DNA from 2 places in the Streptomyces broussonetiae genome. Region 1 is predicted to be linked to the other one. Evidence: riboswitches for the same ligand, from Rfam matches in the RefSeq annotation. Region 1 holds a riboswitch; the other holds the start of a gene.
The links. Region 1 has a riboswitch for S-adenosylmethionine ahead of GQF42_RS47180 (putative leader peptide). Riboswitches for the same ligand answer to the same signal wherever they lie in the genome.

Region 1 (5,040 bases):
CTCGGCGTATTGCACCAGCACCGGCTTGTCGAAGCCGTACTCGTGCCGCAGGGCGGCGATCTGCTGCGGGTCGACCTGCCCCGAGTCCATTCCGGCACTGGCCATTGCCGTGACCGGATCGCCCGGCAGGTAGTCCAGCACCAGGAACGAGACCGTGTAGGCCGCCCACAGCACCCCGGCCGCCTGGCCGAGCCGTTTGATCACATAGCGGCGCATGCGCTACCCGATCCAGGTGTCGTGCAGCTGGATCCGGCTGGAGGCGTCGAAGTTCAGGTCGTGCACCTTCTTCGACACCCCGAGCTGGGTCTGGAGTTCCACCACCGGCACGTAGTAGGCGTTCTGCACGAGCGACTGCTGTGCCTGGGTGACCAGTTGCCTGCGCTTGGCCGGGTCGACGGTCGCGGCCTGTTCGGAGAGCGCCGTGTCGAGGGAACTCGCAGGCAGGTGGTAGAAGTTGGCCAGCTTGGTGGAGAAGGAGCTGCGCAGGATGTCCGGGTCGGCGCGGGTCACGTTCCCCCACGCCGCGTCGAAGTCACCCGACTGGAGGGTTGGGGCGAACTGCGTGACCTGGAGCTGCTTGAGGGCCACGTCGACACCGACGGCCTTGAGCTGCTGCTGGATCAGCTCCAGCGCGGGCTGGTTGGTGGAGGCGTTGGGGAACCACTTGACGGTCAGGCTCAGCTTCTTGCCGTCCTTGGTGCGGATGCCGTCGCTGCCGGTCTTCCAGCCGGCCGCGTCCAGCAGGGACTTGGCTTTGGCCGCGTCGGACGCCAGGTCGGAGGCGAGGCTGGTGTGGTCGGGTGTGGTGTGGGCGAGGACGCTGGTCGCCGGCTGGGTGCCGGTCGGGAACACGGTGTCCGCGATCTGCTGCCGGTCGACGGCGTACAGGATCGCCTGGCGCACTCGCGCGTCCTTCAGGGCCGGCCGTGAGTTGTTGAGGCCGAGGCCGAACACGACGCCGGGGTTGGCCCGTCGCTGCAGGGTGACCTGACCGCCCTTGAGCGCCGCCTCGTTGGCCTTGCCGACGCTGCTGATCGCGTCGACCTGGCCGGACTGGAGACTTCCGGCCCGTACGCCCGCCTCCTGGACAACCTTGAACACCAGCTTGTCCAGGTACGCCTCGCCCTTCTTGCTCCACCGCGAGGAACCCCACGTGTATCCCGTGCGCTTGGTCAGGGTGATCGACTGGTTCTGCACGTACTGCTTCAGCACGAAGGGCCCGGATCCGATCACCCCGTCGCTGCACTTCTGCTGCGGGGTCTCCTTCACGCTCGCCGACGACTCGATCCCCAGCGAGTGGGTCGAAGTCGCCTGCAGAAACTGGGCGTTGGGCTGGCTGAAGGTCACCTTGACGGTGAGCGGGTCGACCGCCGTGGTGCTCTTGACGCCGCTCAGGTAGCCCTCGGCGAGCGTCCCCAGGGCGCCGAGCTTAGGCACCGCGTCGAAGTTGTCCTTGACGACCTGCGCGGTCAGCTTCGAGCCGTCGCTGAAGGTGACACCCGACCTCAGATGGAACGTGAACGTCGTGGCGTCGGAACTGACCTTCCAGCTCTTCGCCAGCCACGGCACGATCTTGCCGGTCTTCGGGTCCTGGTCCGTCAGGGAGTCCACGATCTGGCGCACCGAGTAGATGGTCTCGTTGCTGGCGACCTGCTGCGGATCCACGCAGCCGGCGTCCGAACCCACCGCGAAGGTCAGGGTGCCGCCGGACTTGGGCTGCCCGGCGCCGCTGCCGGAACCGCCGCCGCCGGAGCCGCAGGCGGTCAGCAGAACACTGGTGGTCACAAGGGCGGTCAGTGCCGCCCACCGGGAGGTTCTGACATCGGAAAGTGCAGTCACGGAGGGCTTCTCCTACTCGTGTCACCAGGCACGGGTGTGGTGCAGGGCACGGCCGTGCGTGGGCGTGCGGCCCCGGCCGGCGCGACGCCGGTGCCGAGGGAGCGCTGTGCAGACGGGGAGCAGAGCGAAAAGGGGGGATCAAAGACAGACGGAGATCAGGCGCAGGCGGGTGCGACGACAGATGCCGTACTGCGACCAGCGGCGGGAAGGCCCGTCAGGCCTGACAGAGACAGCTGGTCGAGCGCTTGAGGTCGATGTGACGCCGGCGCGAGAGCCGGGAGAACACGGTGGCGCCGGTGAAGCGGGCGCTGAGGTCACCACCGTGCCGCATATCGGTCCTCCACATATCCGGCCCCGGTCACGGGGCCACGCGCTTGCGGACATCATCGGTGATCCCGCCGGGCTTTCACCTGGAGCACCCCACCGCGTGGGAGGGTTGCCGGTCAGCGAGCCAGGGCTTGACGCTGACACTCAATGCCGTTCGTGATCGTACGGAGCGGTCTTGTCGTACGTCAATGGCGCAAAAGGACGCCTTGTATGGGGAGTCGGGGCGAGAGTGCGTCCAGCTCAGGAGCCGCCGCGCTCGCGGGGGATCTTCTGACCGGCTTCGATCGCCACCGGCAGCCGGTTCTCGACTGGGGGCAGCGGGCAGGTGGCCAGGTCCGTGTAGGCGCACGGCAGGTTGGTGGCACGGTTGAAGTCCAGGGCGACCGTACCGTCGGCGGCGGGCGGATCGAGGGCCAGGGCCCGGTTGGCGGCGTAGGTGGTGACCCCGGAGGTCTCGTCGGTGAACAGCACCATCAGCCGTCCCGCACCGTGGCCGGGGAACGCGGTCAGCGACAGCGGGCGCCCGTCGAGTTCGAACTCGACTCTGCCCGGGGCGTCGTAGACATGCTCAAGGCCCTCGACCGCGGCGCCCACGGTGGTCGGCCGCGGAGTGTCGAAGGGGATGTAGCGGCCCGTCACGGCCCAGCGCGGGTCGGGGGCGTAGGCGGGCGTTCCGGTGAAAGCCGTGCGCAGCGGCGCGTCCGGGTGCCGGGGGCGCACGATGTCCTGGCCGCCGCGCCTGGCGACCTCGATGACGGCGTCTCCCCAGAGGGCGTCGACGCCGCCGCGCTCGGGAAGCACGCCGAAGCGGTGCTCGCCGCGCACCGGCGCCCCGTCGACGACCAATTCCTCGGCGTCGTCGAGGTCTACGACGACGCCTTCGGGGCCGGTGCGCCACGCGCCGGGCGCGTCCGGGAAGCGCTGGGGTCGGTCGTCGAGCCAGTGCAGGCCGGTGATCGCCAGGAACCCGTGCGGGGCGGCGAGCCGGGCCTCCTGGGCTCGGTACCACTCCAGCCAGGTCTCGGTGAAGGCGTGGAGGTCCGTGGTGGCGGCCTCGGTGGTCATGGGGAATCTCCTTTGTGCCGGGGGGGGGGGCCTTCGGGCAGGGGATACAGGGGGTTGTCGAGCGGACGGGTGTACTCAGCCGGCCAGTTCGCCGAGGAGTCGCCAGGTGCGTCGGCGATCGCCTTCTCCCGCGATCTCGGTGCCCGAGAACACGACCTCGGTGGCGCCGGCGTCGCGGTAACGGCGTACCTCGGCCTCGACCGTCTTCTCGTCGCCGATCACGGCCAGGTCGGCGGCCCGCCGGCCGCCGGAGAGTTCGATGACTCGCGCGTAGGACGGGATCTGTTCGTAGAAGGCGAGGTTCTCGGCGGCCTTGGCCCGCACCGCATCGACATCGTCCGTGACCACGCCGGGCACCAGGGCCACGATCCTGGGCGCGGGGCGGCCTGCGGCCTCGGCCGCGGCGTTCAGGGCGGGCACGATGTGGTCGGCCAGGGCGCGCGGTCCTGCCAGATAGGGCAGGATGCCGTCGGCAAGCTCGCCGCTGGCCCGCAGAGCCTGCGGCCCCATCGCGGCGACGAGTAGGGGGACGCCGTTCTCGGCACCTGGTACCCGCGCCGGGATCGGTGTGGTGGCGGTGAGCAGCTCGCCGTGAAAGTCGGCCGTACCGGTCTTGGTCAACTGCCGCAGGGCGGTGAGGAATTCGCGCAGCCGGGCGATGGGCCGTTCGAAAGGCAGGCCGAAGCCCGTCTCCGTCAGCAGTTTCGTGCCCAGAGCCAGACCGAGGTGGTAGCGGCCGTGGGTCGCGGCCTGGGCGGTCTGGGCCTGGCTGGAGACGAGCAGCGGGTGCCGGCCGAAGACGGGGATAGCGGAGGTGCCGACCTGCAGTCCGGGCACCTCGCGCCCGACGATCCCCGCGAGCTGGGGTGAGTCCGCGCCGAAGGTCTGCCCGAACCAGGCCGACGTGACACCGAACTCCGCGGCTTCCTTGGCCAGTTGGACGGTGGCGTCGACCTGGTTCGGCGCGTCGGACGCGTTGAGCGCTACTCCAACAGTCATGTCAGTCAGAACGGGCGTCGGCCGAACCCGCATTCCGGTCGGCGTGTGACAGCTTCTTGTCAGTCATGTGTACAAGGGCCGGCTCGGGGGCTCAGCCCGCCTGTCGTCGGTCCGGTGCGGACCTGTGGATGAGGGGTGCGCGCAGGCCGAGGTGCTCGCGCAGGGTGGTGCCGGTGTACTCGGTGCGGTAGATCCCGCGTTCCTGCAGTTCCGGGACGAGCAGGTCGACGATGTCGTCGAGGCCGTCGGGGATGAGGTAGGGCGTGATGTTGAAGCCGTCGATCGCGCCGTGCCGCACGAAGTGGGCGAACTTGTCGGCCAGGCCGGACGGGGTGCCGACGTGCCCGCGCTGCGGGCCGAGCGCGATGACGGTCTCGCGCAGCGACCAGCCGTGCGCCTCCGCCTTCGCCCGCCATTCGGCCATCACCGTGCGCGGGTCGGTGATGCGTCGGGCGCCGAAGGAGCCGTCGTTCTCGGTGACGACCGGATCTTCCTTGGGCAGCGGGCCGTCGGCGTCGCGGTCGGACAGGTCGATGCCCCACAGCAGTCCGGCGATCCCCAGCGCCGTGGCGGGTGTGACCTGCTGGAGCCGGATCCAGCGCTTCTTCTCCTGGGCCTCCTCCTCGGTGGCGCCGATGATGATCTCGGTGCCGGGCAGGATCCGCAGGTCGTCGTCGGGTCGGCCGACGCCGCGCAGGCGGGTGCGGATGTCCTCGGCGAAGGCGAGTGCGTCGTCGAAGTCATTGCCGTGCGCGGAGAAGATGACGTCGGCGTTGCGGGCGGCGAAGTCGCGTCCCTCGCCGGAGTCAC
Region 2 (5,040 bases), 4.0 Mb from region 1:
ACCACTTCGCGGGCGGCAGCGCCGTGGCCGCCGCGGCCAGCCGCTTGGACCGCTCCGCCCGCTCGCCCGCCGGCATGCCCAGCGCCGCGTGCAGCGCCTGGGCCATACCCCCGATGTCGTACGGGTTCACCCCGATCGCGTCCTCGCCCAGCTCCTCGTACGCCCCGGCCTCCCGCGACAGCACCAGCACGCACCCCTCGTCGGAGACGACCGGCACCTCCTTGGCGACCAGGTTCATACCGTCCCGGATCGGATTGACCAGGGCGACGTCGGCGAGCCGGTACGCGGCGAGCGAGCGCGCGAAGTCGTCCTTGACGTGCAGCACCACCGGGCGCCAACCAGCCGTCCCGTACTGCGCGTTGATCTCCTCCGCGACCCGCTGCACCTCGGCGGTGTACTCCCGGTACACGGCGAGATCCTGCCGGGAGGGGTAGGCGAACGCGAGGTGCACCACGCGCTCGCGCCACTCGGGGTGGTCGTCCAGCAGCTGCCGGTACGCCAGCAGTCCGCGCACGATGTTCTTGGACAGCTCGGTGCGGTCCACCCGGACGATCGTCCTGCGGTTCTCGCCGATCTCGCGGCGCAGCGCCGTCATCCGCTCGTCCACGTCCGGCTCGTGCGCCCGTGTGCGCAGGAAGTCCGCGTCCGCGCCGAGCCCGTGCACGCCGATCGCCGTACCCGTGGTGATCCCGGGTCCGAGGACCGCCTCGCAGCACGCCGTGAACGCGTCCGCCCAGCGCCCCGTCAGGAAGGCCGCCCGGTCCGCGCCCAGGATGCCCTGCAGCAACTCGGCCGCGATGTCGTCGGGCAGCAGCCGGAAGTAGTCCGGCGGGGCCCACGGGGTGTGCGAGAAGTGGCCGATGCGCAGGTCGGGCCTGAGGTGCCGGAGCATCCGGGGCGCGAGCGCGAGGTGGTAGTCCTGCACGACCACCGCGGCCCCCACGGCCGCCTCCTCGGCCAGCGCCTCCGCGAACGCCCGGTTGTAGGCCTGGTACGACGCCCACTGCCGCCGGAACCGCGCGTCGAAGACCGGCTCCAGCGGGGTCTGGTACAGCATGTGGTGGACGAACCACAGCACCGAGTTGGCGATCCCGTTGTACGCGTCGGCGAAGACGTCCGGGGCGATGTCCAGCATCCGCACCCGCTGCCCGCCGGTGTCCTCGGCCGGCAGCAGCCCGCCCTGCGCCCGCCGGACGGCCTCCCGGTCGCCGTCGCCCAGCGCCGCGCACACCCACACCGAGTCCGCGTCCGACCCGATGGCCGACAGCCCCGAGACCAGCCCGCCGCCGCCCCGCTTGGCGCGCAGCGAGCCCTTCTCGTCCGCCGTGTACGAAACCGGGCCGCGGTTGGACGCGACCAGCACCTCGGCACCGTGCGTGGAAGCCATGGTCCTCAACCTAGCCCGGCCCGGAAACCCTCAAACGTGTGCCCACGCCCGACACCGCCGCCGTATACGAACTCAGGCCATCCTCCTCAGGCCACCTTGCGCTCGGCGTACTCCGCGATCTCCACCATCGGCGGCCGCTCCTCGGTGTCCACCGAGTAGGTGCGCGGCTCGAAGCCGTCCTCGCCCCGCTCGAACTGGGTCAGCGAGGGGCGCACCAGGTGGCCCCGGGCCAGCCGGAGCTGGGCGGTGCGGTAGATGGCCGCGGCCATCCGGCCGAGCGCCTGGCCGTCCTGGTGCCGGTGCCTGCGCACGCCGACGTCCACCTGGGCCAGCGCGTCGAGGCCCACCAGGTGCAGGGCGTCGACCAGCATGCCCAGTTCCACGCCGTAGCCGACCGGGAAGGGCAGTTGTTCCAGCAGGCCGCGGCGGGCCGCGTACTCGCCGCCGAGCGGCTGCACGAACCCGGCCAGCTGCGGCCAGTGCATGTTCAGCAGCGGGCGGGCCATCAGCTCGGTGACCCGTCCGCCCTGCCCGGCGGCCGAGCCGAGAGGGCGGTCGTACATGGCCTTGACCAGGGCCACCTCGGGGTCGGTGAGCAGCGGGCCGACGATTCCCGAGACGAAGTCGGAGGAGAACTCCCTGAGGTCCGCGTCGATGAAACAGATGATGTCCCCGGAGGTGACGAGAAGCGAGCGCCACAGGACTTCACCCTTGCCGGGGACGGCCGCGATGCGGGGCAGGATCTCGTCGCGGTGAACGACCCGCGCGCCCGCGGCGGCGGCGACCTGGGAGGTGCGGTCGGTGGAGCCGGAGTCGACGACGACGATCTCGTCGACGAGACGGACCTCCTCCACGAGGTCGCGGCGGATGGCCGTGACGATGTCGCCGACGGTCTGCTCCTCGTTGAGCGCGGGCAGCACGACGCTGATCGTCTGGCCCGTGCGCTGCTTGGCGGCCAGGATCCGGTGCAGCGGGCGGTCGGCCACGGACCAGGAACGGGTGGCCAGCCAGCGCTCGACTTCTTCCAGCACGGTCTGTGGCTCCTCACTGTTCGTGATCACGTGGGGTCATGCGGTGATCAATCTCGCGGTTCGGACGACTATCTCAACTGTCCTGGGCTTCGGTTACAGTCTTGAGCAACGCCGATGACCATCGCATGTCGAGGGGCGCGCGCGTTCCACAACCGCATACAGCTCATCCAGAGGGGCAGAGGGACACGGCCCGATGAAGCCCCGGCAACCCTCCAGCCGGTCTCGTTTTTCACAAGCGAGGCTCCCGGCTAGGGAAGGTGCCAAATCCGTCTCACGGCGAGATGCGTCGTGAGGAAGATGAGGAGAAAGGGCCTCGCCTCCATGGCTGTGCAGACAGTTGCAAGTTCCAGCACCTCCACCGTCGACCTCGGTCCCGCCGTGGCGCTGAGCTGTCGCGAGTGCGGTCACCGCGTCCCGCTCGGCCCGGTCTTCGCGTGCGAGGAGTGTTTCGGTCCGCTGGAGGCCGCCTACGACTTCTCCGGCTACGACACCGAGGAACTGCGCCGGCGGATCGAGTCCGGTCCGGCCAGCATCTGGCGGTACGCGCCCCTGCTGCCCGTCCCGGCGGACGTGGCCGACAAGCCGAACCTGAACCCGGGCTGGACCAACCTCGTCAAGGCCGACAACCTCGCCCGCGAACTGGGCGTCACCGGCGAGCTGTTCGTGAAGGACGACTCCGGCAACCCGACGCACTCCTTCAAGGACCGCGTCGTCGCCCAGGCCCTGGAGGCCGCCCGCGCCTTCGGCTTCACCACCCTGTCCTGCTCCTCCACGGGCAACCTGGCGGGTGCCGTCGGTGCCGCCGCCGCCCGCGCCGGCTTCCGGTCCTGCGTGTTCATCCCGCACGACCTGGAGGAGGGCAAGGTCGTCATGGCCGCGGTCTACGGCGGCGAGCTGGTCGGCATCGAGGGGAACTACGACGACGTCAACCGCTTCTGTTCCGAGCTGATCGGCGACCCGGCCGGCGAGGGCTGGGGCTTCGTCAACGTCAACCTGCGCCCGTACTACGCGGAGGGCTCCAAGACCCTGGCGTACGAGATCTGCGAGCAGCTCGGCTGGCGGCTGCCGGACCAGCTGGTGATCCCGATCGCCTCCGGCTCCCAGCTCACGAAGATCGACAAGGGTCTGAAGGAGCTGATCGAGCTGGGCCTGGTCGAGGACAGGCCGTACAAGATCTTCGGCGCGCAGGCCGCGGGCTGCTCGCCGGTGTCCACCGCCTTCAAGGCCGGTCACGACGTGGTCCGCCCGCAGAAGCCGAACACCATCGCCAAGTCCCTCGCCATCGGCAACCCGGCCGACGGGCCGTACGTCCTGGACATCGCGCGCCGTACCGGCGGTGCGGTGGAGGACGTGACCGACGAGGAAGTCGTCGACGCGATCAAGCTGCTGGCCCGCACGGAGGGCGTCTTCGCGGAGACGGCGGGCGGTGTGACGGTCGGCGTCACCCGCAAGCTGCTCAAGGAAGGCCTCCTGGACCCGGCGAAGACCACGGTGGTCCTCAACACCGGCGACGGGCTCAAGACCCTCGACGCGGTGGCCGGCACCGGCCTGAGCGCCACCATCCGCCCGACCCTGGACTCCTTCCGAGAGGCTGGCCTCGCATGAGCGTGACCGTTCGCATCCCCACCATCCTGCGCACCTACACCGGCGGCCGGGCCGAGGTCGCCGCCGAGGGGGCGACCCTCGCCGAGGTCATCGAGGACCTGGAGAAGAACCACACCGGGATCTCCGCCCGTGTCCTGGACGACCAGGGCAAGCTGCGCCGGTTCGTGAATGTCTACGTCAACGACGACGACGTCCGCTTCGAGCAGGGCCTTGAGACGGTGACCCCCGACGGCGCCGGTGTCTCCATCATTCCGGCGGTCGCCGGCGGCTGATATATACCCTCGGTAACCGCAGTTACCGACTGTTCATCGAATGGCCCCTTCCGTGAGAGAAACGGAGGGGGCCATTCAGCGTGATTGAGCGCGGTAGAGTTGGGGAACGCGTTCCGATCTCGAAGGTCACGGGCCCCGGATTCCCCACCGCGGGCCCGATAAGAAGCAGCCAAAGTGTGCGGGCTTTCTGTGGCTTTTGTTCCGCTTTGCGCGGCCCGACTTGCCCTGAATTCAGCCGAAGTTTAGGTAGATTCCGGACCGGGCTCGTCCAGATTTCTCGTCCGATTGACCTGTTGCAGACGGCAGTTGGACAGATACATTCAGCCGCGGTCGACGCGTTCCGGCGCACGCCCCCGACCGATGGGGGGTGAGGTCTGACCCGGGTCCGCGAAGTGTGGATCTGTGCAAGGGCCAGTAATAGGGGAGTTAGGCATGGCTCAGGGCACCGTCAAGTGGTTCAACGCGGAGAAGGGGTACGGCTTCATCGCGGTCGACGGTGGTGCGGACGTCTTCGTCCATTACAGCGCCATTCAGATGGACGGCTACCGCACCCTTGAAGAGGGGCAGCGGGTGGAGTTCGAGATCTCGCAGGGCCAGAAGGGCCCGCAGGCCGACATGGTTCGCCTCAGCGCCTGAACGTTTCTTGTCCCAAGGGCCCGCACCTCGCGAGGGGTGTGGGCCCTTCGCCGTCCCCGGGCCACGCTGTCCGCGGGTGGCCGAGCGCCCCCCCGGACCCGCCGTAGGC

Region 2: it holds a riboswitch for S-adenosylmethionine, as region 1 does, so the genes downstream of both, thrC (threonine synthase) here and GQF42_RS47180 (putative leader peptide) in region 1, are expected to answer to the same signal.

The regions. Positions count from the first base shown of each region.
Region 1 covers NZ_CP047020.1:494,092-499,131, reverse strand. The annotation lists gene GQF42_RS02530 (ABC transporter permease) at 1-216, opposite strand, end outside; gene GQF42_RS02525 (ABC transporter substrate-binding protein) at 220-1,839, opposite strand; gene GQF42_RS47180 (putative leader peptide) at 2,054-2,170, opposite strand; SAM riboswitch class IV at 2,205-2,318, opposite strand; gene GQF42_RS02520 (DUF1684 domain-containing protein) at 2,407-3,231, opposite strand; gene GQF42_RS02515 (LLM class F420-dependent oxidoreductase) at 3,307-4,230, opposite strand; gene GQF42_RS02510 (NtaA/DmoA family FMN-dependent monooxygenase) at 4,322-5,040, opposite strand, start outside.
Region 2 covers NZ_CP047020.1:4,534,622-4,539,661, reverse strand. The annotation lists gene GQF42_RS20950 (alpha,alpha-trehalose-phosphate synthase (UDP-forming)) at 1-1,387, opposite strand, end outside; gene GQF42_RS20945 (glucosyl-3-phosphoglycerate synthase) at 1,474-2,418, opposite strand; SAM riboswitch class I at 2,579-2,722, shown strand; gene thrC (threonine synthase) at 2,740-4,023, shown strand; gene GQF42_RS20935 (MoaD/ThiS family protein) at 4,020-4,295, shown strand; gene GQF42_RS20930 (cold-shock protein) at 4,728-4,931, shown strand.